3 regions of the Arthrobacter sp. StoSoilA2 genome follow, and region 2 is predicted to be linked to each of the others. Evidence: predicted binding sites of a transcription regulator. Region 2 holds the regulator's gene; each other region holds the start of a gene.
What was found. The regulator Rex, encoded in region 2, represses fermentation and respiration genes when NADH is low (regulators of the CRP and FNR family bind a similar motif). The targets are predictions, from matches to a motif close to CTTGTGAANNNNTTCACAAG.
Positions count from the first base shown of each region.

Region 1: the regulator Rex is predicted to act here: its motif matches at 1,368-1,387, upstream of LDN82_RS13410 (glyceraldehyde-3-phosphate dehydrogenase).
Region 3: the regulator Rex is predicted to act here: its motif matches at 1,399-1,418, upstream of ugpC (sn-glycerol-3-phosphate ABC transporter ATP-binding protein UgpC).

Region 1 is NZ_AP024643.1:2,955,585-2,958,857, reverse strand. Features, by position in the region: gene LDN82_RS13425 (C4-type zinc ribbon domain-containing protein) at 1-86, shown strand, start outside; gene LDN82_RS13420 (peroxide stress protein YaaA) at 107-871, opposite strand; RNA gene rnpB (RNase P RNA component class A) at 929-1,320, shown strand; gene LDN82_RS13410 (glyceraldehyde-3-phosphate dehydrogenase) at 1,643-3,094, shown strand; gene LDN82_RS13405 (hypothetical protein) at 3,166-3,273, shown strand, end outside.
Region 2 is NZ_AP024643.1:3,936,573-3,939,845, forward strand. Features, by position in the region: gene LDN82_RS17870 (hypothetical protein) at 1-145, shown strand, start outside; gene LDN82_RS17875 (hypothetical protein) at 409-1,284, shown strand; gene LDN82_RS17880 (redox-sensing transcriptional repressor Rex) at 1,327-2,034, opposite strand; gene LDN82_RS17885 (glutaredoxin family protein) at 2,118-2,372, opposite strand; gene LDN82_RS17890 (HAD-IB family hydrolase) at 2,506-3,273, shown strand, end outside.
Region 3 is NZ_AP024643.1:976,483-979,755, reverse strand. Features, by position in the region: gene LDN82_RS04620 (trehalose-6-phosphate synthase) at 1-569, shown strand, start outside; gene otsB (trehalose-phosphatase) at 559-1,362, shown strand; gene ugpC (sn-glycerol-3-phosphate ABC transporter ATP-binding protein UgpC) at 1,589-2,671, shown strand; gene LDN82_RS04605 (beta-N-acetylhexosaminidase) at 2,820-3,273, shown strand, end outside.

The sequences.
Region 1 (3,273 bases), 980 kb from region 2:
CTGAAGTCAAGGCTGCGGCTGACGACGACATCGTCTTTTGCCCTGATTCCGGATGCATCCTGGTCCGTTCGGCCGAGTGGAACTGACCTAGCCGAGCGGAACTGACCTAACTGCCCAGAATGATATTGAGGGCATGCGGCTTGCGGGCCGTCCCGGGAACAAGTTCCGCTGCCCAGACTTCCTTGGCGGCCTTCAGCAGTTGATCGGGCGTGGCAGCGGCCTTGCCGCGCCTGGTCAGCAGATGCCTGGCAAACTCGCCACGGGTGTGTTTGGCGAAGTGGCTGACCACCGTGCGCTTGCCGTTTGCCTCGTTGAATACATTCACCGTGACGGTCTGCGCTGCCGGGGGAGCCCACGCAGCTGCATACGTGCTGGAACGGCAATCAACCAGCAGCTCTCCTTCAGCCCGTTTGGCGAGGGCCGCATTCAGGTTCGGCTTCCAGAAGGAGGCGAGGCGTCCGACGTCGGGCAGTGCGGTTCCCATGGACAGCCGGTAAGCCGGCACCTGGTCACCAAAACCGATAACGCCCCACAGTGCCGAAACCACCAAAATCGTTTCGGTTGCCTTGCGTCGTTGGGCCGGCGTCATGGACTTGAAGCCGAGCGCGTCATACAGGACTCCTGAGTAGACCTGATGGGCCGGGGCCGCCGGTTCCGCGTGCAGCCGGGTATTACGTTCGACGTCGTCCTTCAGCGAGGCACCTACGCCCAGCAGTGCCAGCGCGTCCTCGTGGGCGCTGACGGTGCCCAACGATTCCAGGACCTTCGCGCGGTACGGGTTCAGCTCCGGAAAGCTGAGCGACTCCCATTCGACGGCGGGACCTTTGACGGCGGGGGTCTTGCCTTCGGAAGGCGGCAGCAGAATCAGCACCAGACGATATTACCGGGGACCGGGGCAACCCTCGACGCCGGTAGACTGTACGGCGGATGGGTTGACCAGGCGGTCGCGCGTCACGCAAGTGGCTCGAGGAACGTCCGGGCTCCGCAGAGCAGGGTGGTGGGTAACGCCCACTCGGGGTAACCCGCAGGCCAGTGCCACAGAAAACAGACCGCCTGCGCGTGCTGATGCTTGCATCAACATGCGGCAGGTAAGGGTGAAACGGTGGTGTAAGAGACCACCAGCTCCCTGGGTGACCGGGGAGGCTAGGTAAACCCCACCCGGAGCAAGGCCAGACAGGGCACGTTTGAGGGCTGCTCGCCCGAGTGTCCGGGTAGGCTGCTGGAGGGCGCCGGCAACGGCGTTCGTAGATGGATGGCCGCCACTCCTTTGCCGGCAACGGCAAGGGATGACAGAACCCGGCGTATCGGTCAACCCATCCACATATTTGCCACTGAGGTCCCAGGCATGTGATGTCCATTGTGACTGCCATGTGAGTGATTTCACGCCCCCGGGCGCCCAAGAGGGCGCCCTTCCGCCTTAGACTTGTTATGAACGTAGATGTTCTGCCGCCGGGACTGCGTTCGCAGCCGGCGGTCTTTTCTTTGCAATCGTTCAAGGCGCTGTGGGTGGACCGAAGCCCGTCCAGTGCTCGTGCCGCAGGATTACTCCGGGCGGCCGCCATCTGCATACGAGGACGTATGTGGTTGACCCAAGGAAGGTAGTTCTGTGAGCCAGACGTCAGATTCTTGTCTTGATAAGTGGATGGGCCGGGAGGCTCTCGCCGAGGCCATGATTCCGGTGATCGGCCGGTTGTACCGGGAAAACAACGTGGTCACGAGCATCCACGGCCGGAGCCTGATCAACAAGTCGACCATGAACATCCTGAAGGCCCACCGCTTTGCGCGCCGGATGAGCAACACCGAGCTCCTGCTCGAAGAAACCGCACCCCTGTTGAACGCTCTTGCCGAGCTGGAACTCGGTGCGGCTGCAATCGACATTGCCCGTCTCACGGAGAAGTTCCGCGTCGAGGGCCACGGCACCTCGTTGGATGACTTCCTGCGGGCCGAGCTCGCGGAAATCGTCGGAAAGCGTGGCGCTGATGACCGCACCAGCACCGACGTCGTGCTGTACGGCTTTGGGCGCATCGGCCGCCTCCTGGCCCGCATCCTGATTGAAAAGGCCGGTGGCGGGCATGGCCTGCGGCTGCGTGCCATCGTTGTCCGCAAGGGCGCCGAGAACGACCTCGTCAAGCGTGCCAGCCTCCTGCGCCGCGACTCCGTACATGGTTCCTTTGAGGGAACTATCCGCGTGGACGAAGAAGCAAACACCATCACCGCCAACGGCGTTCAGGTCCAGGTCATCTACTCCGACAACCCCGCAACCGTGGACTACACCGCCTACGGCATCAAGGATGCCCTCGTAGTGGACAACACCGGGCGTTGGCGCGATGCGGAAGGCCTGTCCCAGCACCTGCAAAGCAAGGGTGTTTCGCGCGTCCTGCTGACGGCTCCGGGCAAGGGCGACCTGAAGAACATCGTCCACGGAATCAACCAGTCCGACATTTCCGATGACGACAAGATCGTCACGGCCGCGTCGTGCACGACCAACGCCATTACCCCGGTACTGAAGGCCATCAACGACAAATTCGGTATCATCCACGGCCACGTTGAGACGGTGCACTCGTTCACGAACGACCAAAACCTGATCGACAACTTCCACAAGGGAGATCGCCGCGGCCGCTCGGCAGCACTGAACATGGTCATCACGGAGACAGGGGCAGCCAAGGCTGTTGCCAAGGCGCTTCCGGAACTTCAGGGCAAGCTCACCGGTAACGCCATCCGCGTACCTACCCCGGATGTTTCCATGGCGATCCTGAACCTCAACCTCGCCAAGGGCACCACACGCGATGAGGTCAACGACTACCTCCGCGAAATGTCGCTGCACTCACCGTTGCGCAAGCAGATCGACTACATCGACTCCCCGGACGTTGTCTCCACCGACTTCGTTGGGTCCCGCCGCGCAGGCATCGTTGATGGTCTGGCCACTATTTCCAATGACAAGAACCTCGTGCTCTACGTTTGGTACGACAACGAATTCGGCTACTCCTGCCAGGTTGTCCGTGTCATGGAGGAAATGGCCGGCGTCAACCCGCCGTCCTTCCCTGCCCGCGACATCGTGGCGCCTATTGCAGTGCTTGAGGCAGCGAACGCCTAAGCCGGGAAGTATTCACGGGTTTCCCGGCTGTGTTACTGGTATCAGCCGGGAAACCTGACCAAAATGGGTTTATGGAAAATGAATCGACTTTGGAACACGAGACAACGCTGGAACATGCGCTGGATGTAGCACGGGCCAACCACAAGCAGGCACAGAAACTGCTGGACCAGGCCATCGCA
Region 2 (3,273 bases):
CATCTTCGGCTCCATCAACGCCGGCGGACCCGGTGCAGGCCTGGGTGGCAACTGGTTCGGTTTCCTGGTCAGCGCGGTGGCCGTTGTACTGATGTGGCTGCCGAACTCGCAGCTGTGGTTCAAGGCAGTAAAGGGCGCCGTCTAACCTGCCTGAAGTACCGCCGTCGGGCGCTCATCCAAGCCGCCCTGACAGGTGCACAAGGCCGTGGTGGTCCATTCGACCACCACGGCCTTCATCATGAAGGCGTACGCCATCGTGATGATTTCATCTGAAGCAGGAAATTCCTGCGTGTGATCAACCGCAGCACCGGACCCCGGAGGTACGGTGGAAGCAGAACCAGGCTGGGGGCAGGGTCTTTTTGCTGATCCCGGCAGCCGTACCAGCAGTCGAACAAGCAAAGGAATGCCATGAGCAACCCTCCATACCCGCCGTCCAACGCCGGGGACGCCAAACCGGGCGATCCCAACACAGGTGATAACAAGGGCGACGCCAACAAGCCTGAGCAGCCGGGCCAGCCATCCATGCCACAGTACGGTCAGCCGTCGGCACCGCAGTACGGCCAGCAGACTCCCCAATATGGTCAGCAGCCGAGCGCTCCGCAGTACGGTCAGCAGTCCCCGGCTGCTCCCCAATATGGCCAACCCCCGGCTCCCCAATATGGTCAGCAGGCTCCCCAGTTTGGTCAGCAGTCGCCGCAGTTTGGCCAGCAGTCGCCGTACGGCCAGCAGCCGTCTCCCTACGGTCAGCAGGCCCCGCAATACGGGCAGGACACCAACTGGCCCAGCCAGCAGCCAGGGCCTGCTACGGTTCCCCCGCTGGTCAACATCTCCTTCTGGATGATCATCGCAGCGGGCATCCTGTCCGCCATCAGCTCGCTGATCCTGGCCACCACCGGCTCGGATGCCTTCATCAACTCGATGATCCAGCAGGCTGCACAGCAGGGCACTGAATTCCCGGAAGGCTCCCTGGAAGGCATGCGTGGCGGTATCGTCGTTGCCGCCATCATTGGGGCCATCGTGTCCCTGGGCCTCTACGCCTTGGTTGCATTCCCGGTCCGCAAGGGCAAGAACTGGGCCAGGATCCTGGGCACCGTCTTCGCGGCGATCTCCGTCCTCGGCCTCGCCGGACTGTTCCAGTTCGGTGCTACGTATGGCATCCTGCAGCTCTTGGTGATCCTGCTGGGAGTGGCCGCAATCGTCCTGCTGTACCTGCCGGCGTCGGCTCCCTATTTCCGTAAGCCGCAGCCTTTCGCCAACCCTTACCAGAACCCGTACGGCCGCTAAACCACGGCAGTTCGTTCCACAGCGGGCGCGGACCCGGAAAGGCTAGACAGCCTGACCCGGTGTCTGCGCCCGTTGTGCGTGGTACGCCAGGATCTGCAGCTCGGTGGCCATATCCACCTTGCGGAGGTTCACGTGCGGCGGAACCTGCAGGAGAACCGGAGCAAAGCTCAGGATGCTCCGGATTCCGGCAGCGATGACGCGATCACAGACTTCCTGGGCCACTGTGGCGGGCAATGCCAGCACCACCATGTTGGTGTGGGTGCGTTCCAGGACACGTTCAAGTTCCGCTGAATCGCTGACCCGCAACCAACCCACCTCGTTGCCGATCACCATGGGGTCTGCGTCGAAGATAGCCACGACGTCGAATCCCCGGGACTCGAAGCCGCCATACCGCGCCAGCGCCTTGCCGAGGTTACCGGCACCGACAATTGCGACCTTCCAGTCGTGCGTCAGGCCCAGGGCTGCAGCAATGTGACGGCTCAGGTACTGGACTTCGTAGCCCACCCCGCGGGTCCCGTACGAGCCCACGTAGGAGAGGTCCTTGCGGAGCGTGGAGGAGCTGACGCCTGAAGCCTCGGCCAACGCGTCCGATGACACACGTTCCACGCCTTCTGCCAGGAGCGAGTTGAGCGCGCGCAAATAGAGAGTCATCCGGGCCACAGCCGCGGGCGGGATCTGCTTGGCGGCAGGTTCGTTGTCCCCGCTTGTTGCCCCCGGGGACGGTTCCAGCGCAGTCACGGTTTTCTCCATTGCGTCGCTTGTTGTTCCACTCTATGGCCCTTGGGCGGACTCAACAAAAGCCGGTACTTCCGGGTAACAGAGTCCCGTGGTCCTCAGCCTTCGAGAACTTTTTTCAATGTACGTGTCAAGCGCTGCTCGTCGATCTTCCAAAAGTCGCGCTGGACCCCATCCACCAGCACCACTGGAATTTCCTCCGCGTAACGCTCCTGCAGTTCTGCCTTTCCGTCGATTGCCTGCTCGGTCCACTGGATGCCCAGTGCCGAGGTAACGCGCTCGACGGCGGCACGTGCCTCCGTGCACAGGTGGCAGTCAGCTTTGGTGAGGAGGACGACGTCGGGAATAGCCATGACACAACGGTAACCGCCCCAACGCTCTCTCACATCCACCCCCTCCCCGGCCATCCCTCTCTCACATCCACCCCGGCGGTCGCCCACCGTGCGCCCTCAACGCCGGGGCCGGGCGATTGACTAGACTCAAGGCATGCCCGACGAGAAGAACGCCGCCGTGGTCGCCGACGCCAAGGTGCCACAGCACACCGGCGAAGCCGCTTTCTTCGACGTCGACAACACCTTGATGAAGGGCGCGAGCCTCTTCCACGTGGCCCGCAAGATGTACGAACGCAAGGCATTCACCCTGTCCCAGGCGGCTGGCTTCGCGTGGAAGCAGTTCAAATTTGTCATGCGTGGCGAGAATATGGACGACGTCCATGCGGTGCGCGACTCGGCCCTGACTCTGGCTGCCGGGATAACCGTGGAGGACATCAAAGCCCTCGGCGAAGAAGTCTATGACGAAATGATCGAGTCACGGATCTGGCCCGGAACCAAGGCACTCGCGGAGCAGCACCTTCGTGTAGGCCGACGGGTGTGGTTAGTGACGGCCACCCCCATTGAGGTTGCCACAGTCATCTCCACAAGGCTCGGACTGACGGGCGCGCTGGGGACCGTGGGCGAGGTCCATGACGGAATGTATACCGGCAAGCTTGTGGGTGACATCCTGCACGGGCCGGCCAAGGCCATCGCCGTCCAACTCATAGCTGATCAAGAAGGCTTGGACTTGGAACACTGCTGGGCTTACAGCGACTCTGCCAATGACATCCCGCTGCTGACTATGGTGGGTCACCCCGTGGTGATCAACCCCGACTCCAAGCTGCGCCGGCATGCCCGCGACAACAACTGGCCTGTATACGACTTCCGCTCCGGACGCCGTGCAGCAACCCTAGGACTTAAGGCCGCAACCGTCGGCGGAGCC
Region 3 (3,273 bases), 2.0 Mb from region 2:
GCCACCGCCTGAAGGCCTTCGAGGAACTCCTGCGTGAGGGCAGCATCAAGGTGGAGGACGCCACCCTGATACAGGTAGCGAGCCCCAGCCGGGAACGCGTGGAGCAGTACCGGCTTCTGCGCGAAGAAATCGAGGGCACCGTCGGCCATATCAATGGCACCTACGACACCATCCAGAACACAGCAGTCCGCTACCTGCACCACAGCTACCCCGTTGAGGAAATGGTGGCGCTGTACCTCGCCGCGGACGTCATGCTGGTGACGGCGCTGCGCGACGGCATGAACCTGGTGGCCAAGGAATACGTGACGGCCCGTTCCGAGGACGACGGCGCGCTGGTCCTGAGTGAGTTCGCCGGCGCTGCCGACCAATTGAAGCAGGCGCTGCTGATCAACCCGCACGACATCGATGGCCTTAAATCGGCCATTCTCCGGGCCGTTAACCTCTCCCCCAAGGAAGCCCGCCGCCGCATGAAGCTGATGCGGAAGCAGATCCTGGACCACGACGTCGATCATTGGTCGGCGGAGTTCCTGGCCGCCCTCGAGGAGAAGGTGGTGCGCGATGACAGCTGAGCAGACGCCCCTGTCTTTGTCCCCGGAACTATTGGACGCCATCCGGCGTATCGCTGGCACGGACCAACTCCTGGTGGCCTTGGATTTCGACGGCACCCTCTCCCCAATCGTGGACCATGCTGGTGACGCCCGGCCCCTTCCGCGATCGGCTGCGGCTTTGGAAGCCCTGGCTGAACTGCCGCGCACGACGACGGCACTCATCTCCGGGCGCGCCCTGGACAGTTTGCGCCTGGTCGCCTCGCCTCCTGTGAACACGTTGCTGATTGGCAGCCACGGCGCGGAGGTATGGCTGGGCGAAGGGTCCGTGGGCCTGGAGTTGGATGATGAACAACGTGCACGGCTCGCTTCGGTACGCGACGTCCTGGCCGGCATCGTCGATATCGCGCCAGGGACGTTGCTCGAGGACAAACCCGCCGGAGTCGTCCTTCACACACGGCTTGCCGACGACGACGTTGCGGAAGATGCAGTCGAGGCCGCCATGCGGGTTCTGCGCGAACATCCTGGCGTGTACGTAAAGACGGGCAAACGCGTGCTGGAGACCTCCGTTGTCAAGGCTTCCAAGGGCGAGGCAGTGGAGTTCCTCCGTCAAGCGACCGGCGCCACGGCCATTCTGTTCGCCGGCGACGATGTGACCGATGAGGATGCCTTGGGCCGGCTGATGGGCGACGACGTCGGCATCAAGGTGGGCTTGGATTTCACCCAGGCCGAGTACCGGGTGGAAGCCCCGGTGCAGGTTGCGGAACTGCTGGAAGCACTCCTGCGGGAGCGCCGCCGAGTCACTGCGCAAGCATGAGCCCGTCACTGGAAAGCATGAGCGGGACCAACGTCACATGTGACGTTCGTAACATTTGCGCAGTAAATCCAAAAGTCTGACATACTCTTGAACGTGATGTGACGCACAGTACCGTGCGACGTCACACGATCCTCCCCGGCCAATGGCCGGGGAGTTCAACTGAAGAAAATGAACCATTCACAACGGATCGTCCGGCACGTACCTGCCGGTGAAGGGATTGATAACTGTGGCTACAGTTACTTTTGATAACGCTACGCGTCTGTACCCGGGCACAGACAAGCCCGCCGTCGACAAACTCAACATCGACATCGCAGATGGCGAATTCCTGGTCCTCGTTGGACCCTCCGGTTGCGGTAAGTCCACCTCCCTGCGCATGCTCGCAGGTCTCGAGGATGTGAACGCCGGCCGCATTCTGATCGGTGACCGCGACGTCACGGATGTTCCGCCGAAGGACCGCGACATCGCAATGGTCTTCCAGAACTACGCTCTCTACCCGCACATGACTGTTGCGGACAACATGGGCTTCGCGCTGAAGATTGCAGGCGTCTCCAAGGAAGAGCGCGCCGAGCGTGTTCGCGAAGCCGCCAAGCTTCTTGACCTCGAGCAGTACCTGGACCGCAAGCCGAAGGCACTCTCCGGTGGTCAGCGCCAGCGTGTTGCCATGGGCCGTGCAATCGTCCGTAATCCCCAGGTCTTCCTCATGGACGAGCCCCTTTCCAACCTTGACGCCAAGCTCCGTGTCCAGACCCGTACGCAGATCGCGTCCCTGACCCGCCGCCTCGGCGTCACCACGGTTTACGTGACGCACGACCAAGTCGAGGCAATGACCATGGGTGACCGCGTCGCAGTCCTCAAGGACGGCCTGCTCCAGCAGGTTGACACCCCGCGCAACCTTTACGACCGCCCGCAGAACGTCTTCGTTGCAGGCTTCATCGGCTCCCCCGCCATGAACCTGCTGGAACTGCCGGTCGTCGACGGCGGCGTCCAGTTCGGTGGCACGGTTTACCCGGTCAAGCGCGACGTCCTCGAAGAGGCACACGGACAGACGGTTACTGTTGGTTCACGTCCGGAAGACCTCGAGACGGTCGGCAACGGCGAAGGCCTTCAGGTTGAGGTTGACGTCGTCGAAGAACTCGGCGCCGATGCCTATGTCTACGGCCACACCATCCTGGATGGCAAGAGCCACGACATCGTTGCCCGCGTTGACGGCCGCCGCCCCCCGATGAAGGGCGAGTCCATCTTCGTTCGTCCGCAGTCCGGCCACGTGCACCTGTTCGACACCAAGACAGGCCTGCGCCTGGGCGACTAATCCCCACCGGCACCCTAACCTCGCTCCGCTTCGGCCAGGGAACCCTGCCGGCGTGGGCCCAGCCACCAGAAGTATCCGCACTGTGACAGCGGCCCGACCCCTTCCGGTCGGGCCGCTCTCGCGTTAACCTTTCCGCAGAAAGAACGGCATGAACACCACGGACAACCTGATCCCCCGGCCCGTACACGTCGCGCCATCGGACGGTCAGGGCTTCACGCTTGCCCCTACGGCCCGGATCGCGGCAAGCGAGGCAGCCGTCCCGGTCGCGGAGCAGCTGGCGGTGCTGCTTCGCCGCGGCACAGGTTTCGCTCTTCCCGTCGTCGGGACAGCCGACGCCGGAGACATCGCCCTGGAGTTCGTGGAAACGCTCGACGGCGGTCCGGAAGCTTATCAGCTGACTGTCACCGATGCCGGTGCACGCCTCGCGGCAACAACCCCCGCTGGCCTCTTCAACGCAGTCCAAACGCTCCGCCAGTTGTTCCCGCCTGCTATTGAACACTCCCTCACCGGTGCGGACGATACGAACAACACGGATTCGAACAGCACGGATTCGTACGACGCGACCGGCGGCACCTGGGTGATTCCCGCCGTCGTGATTAAGG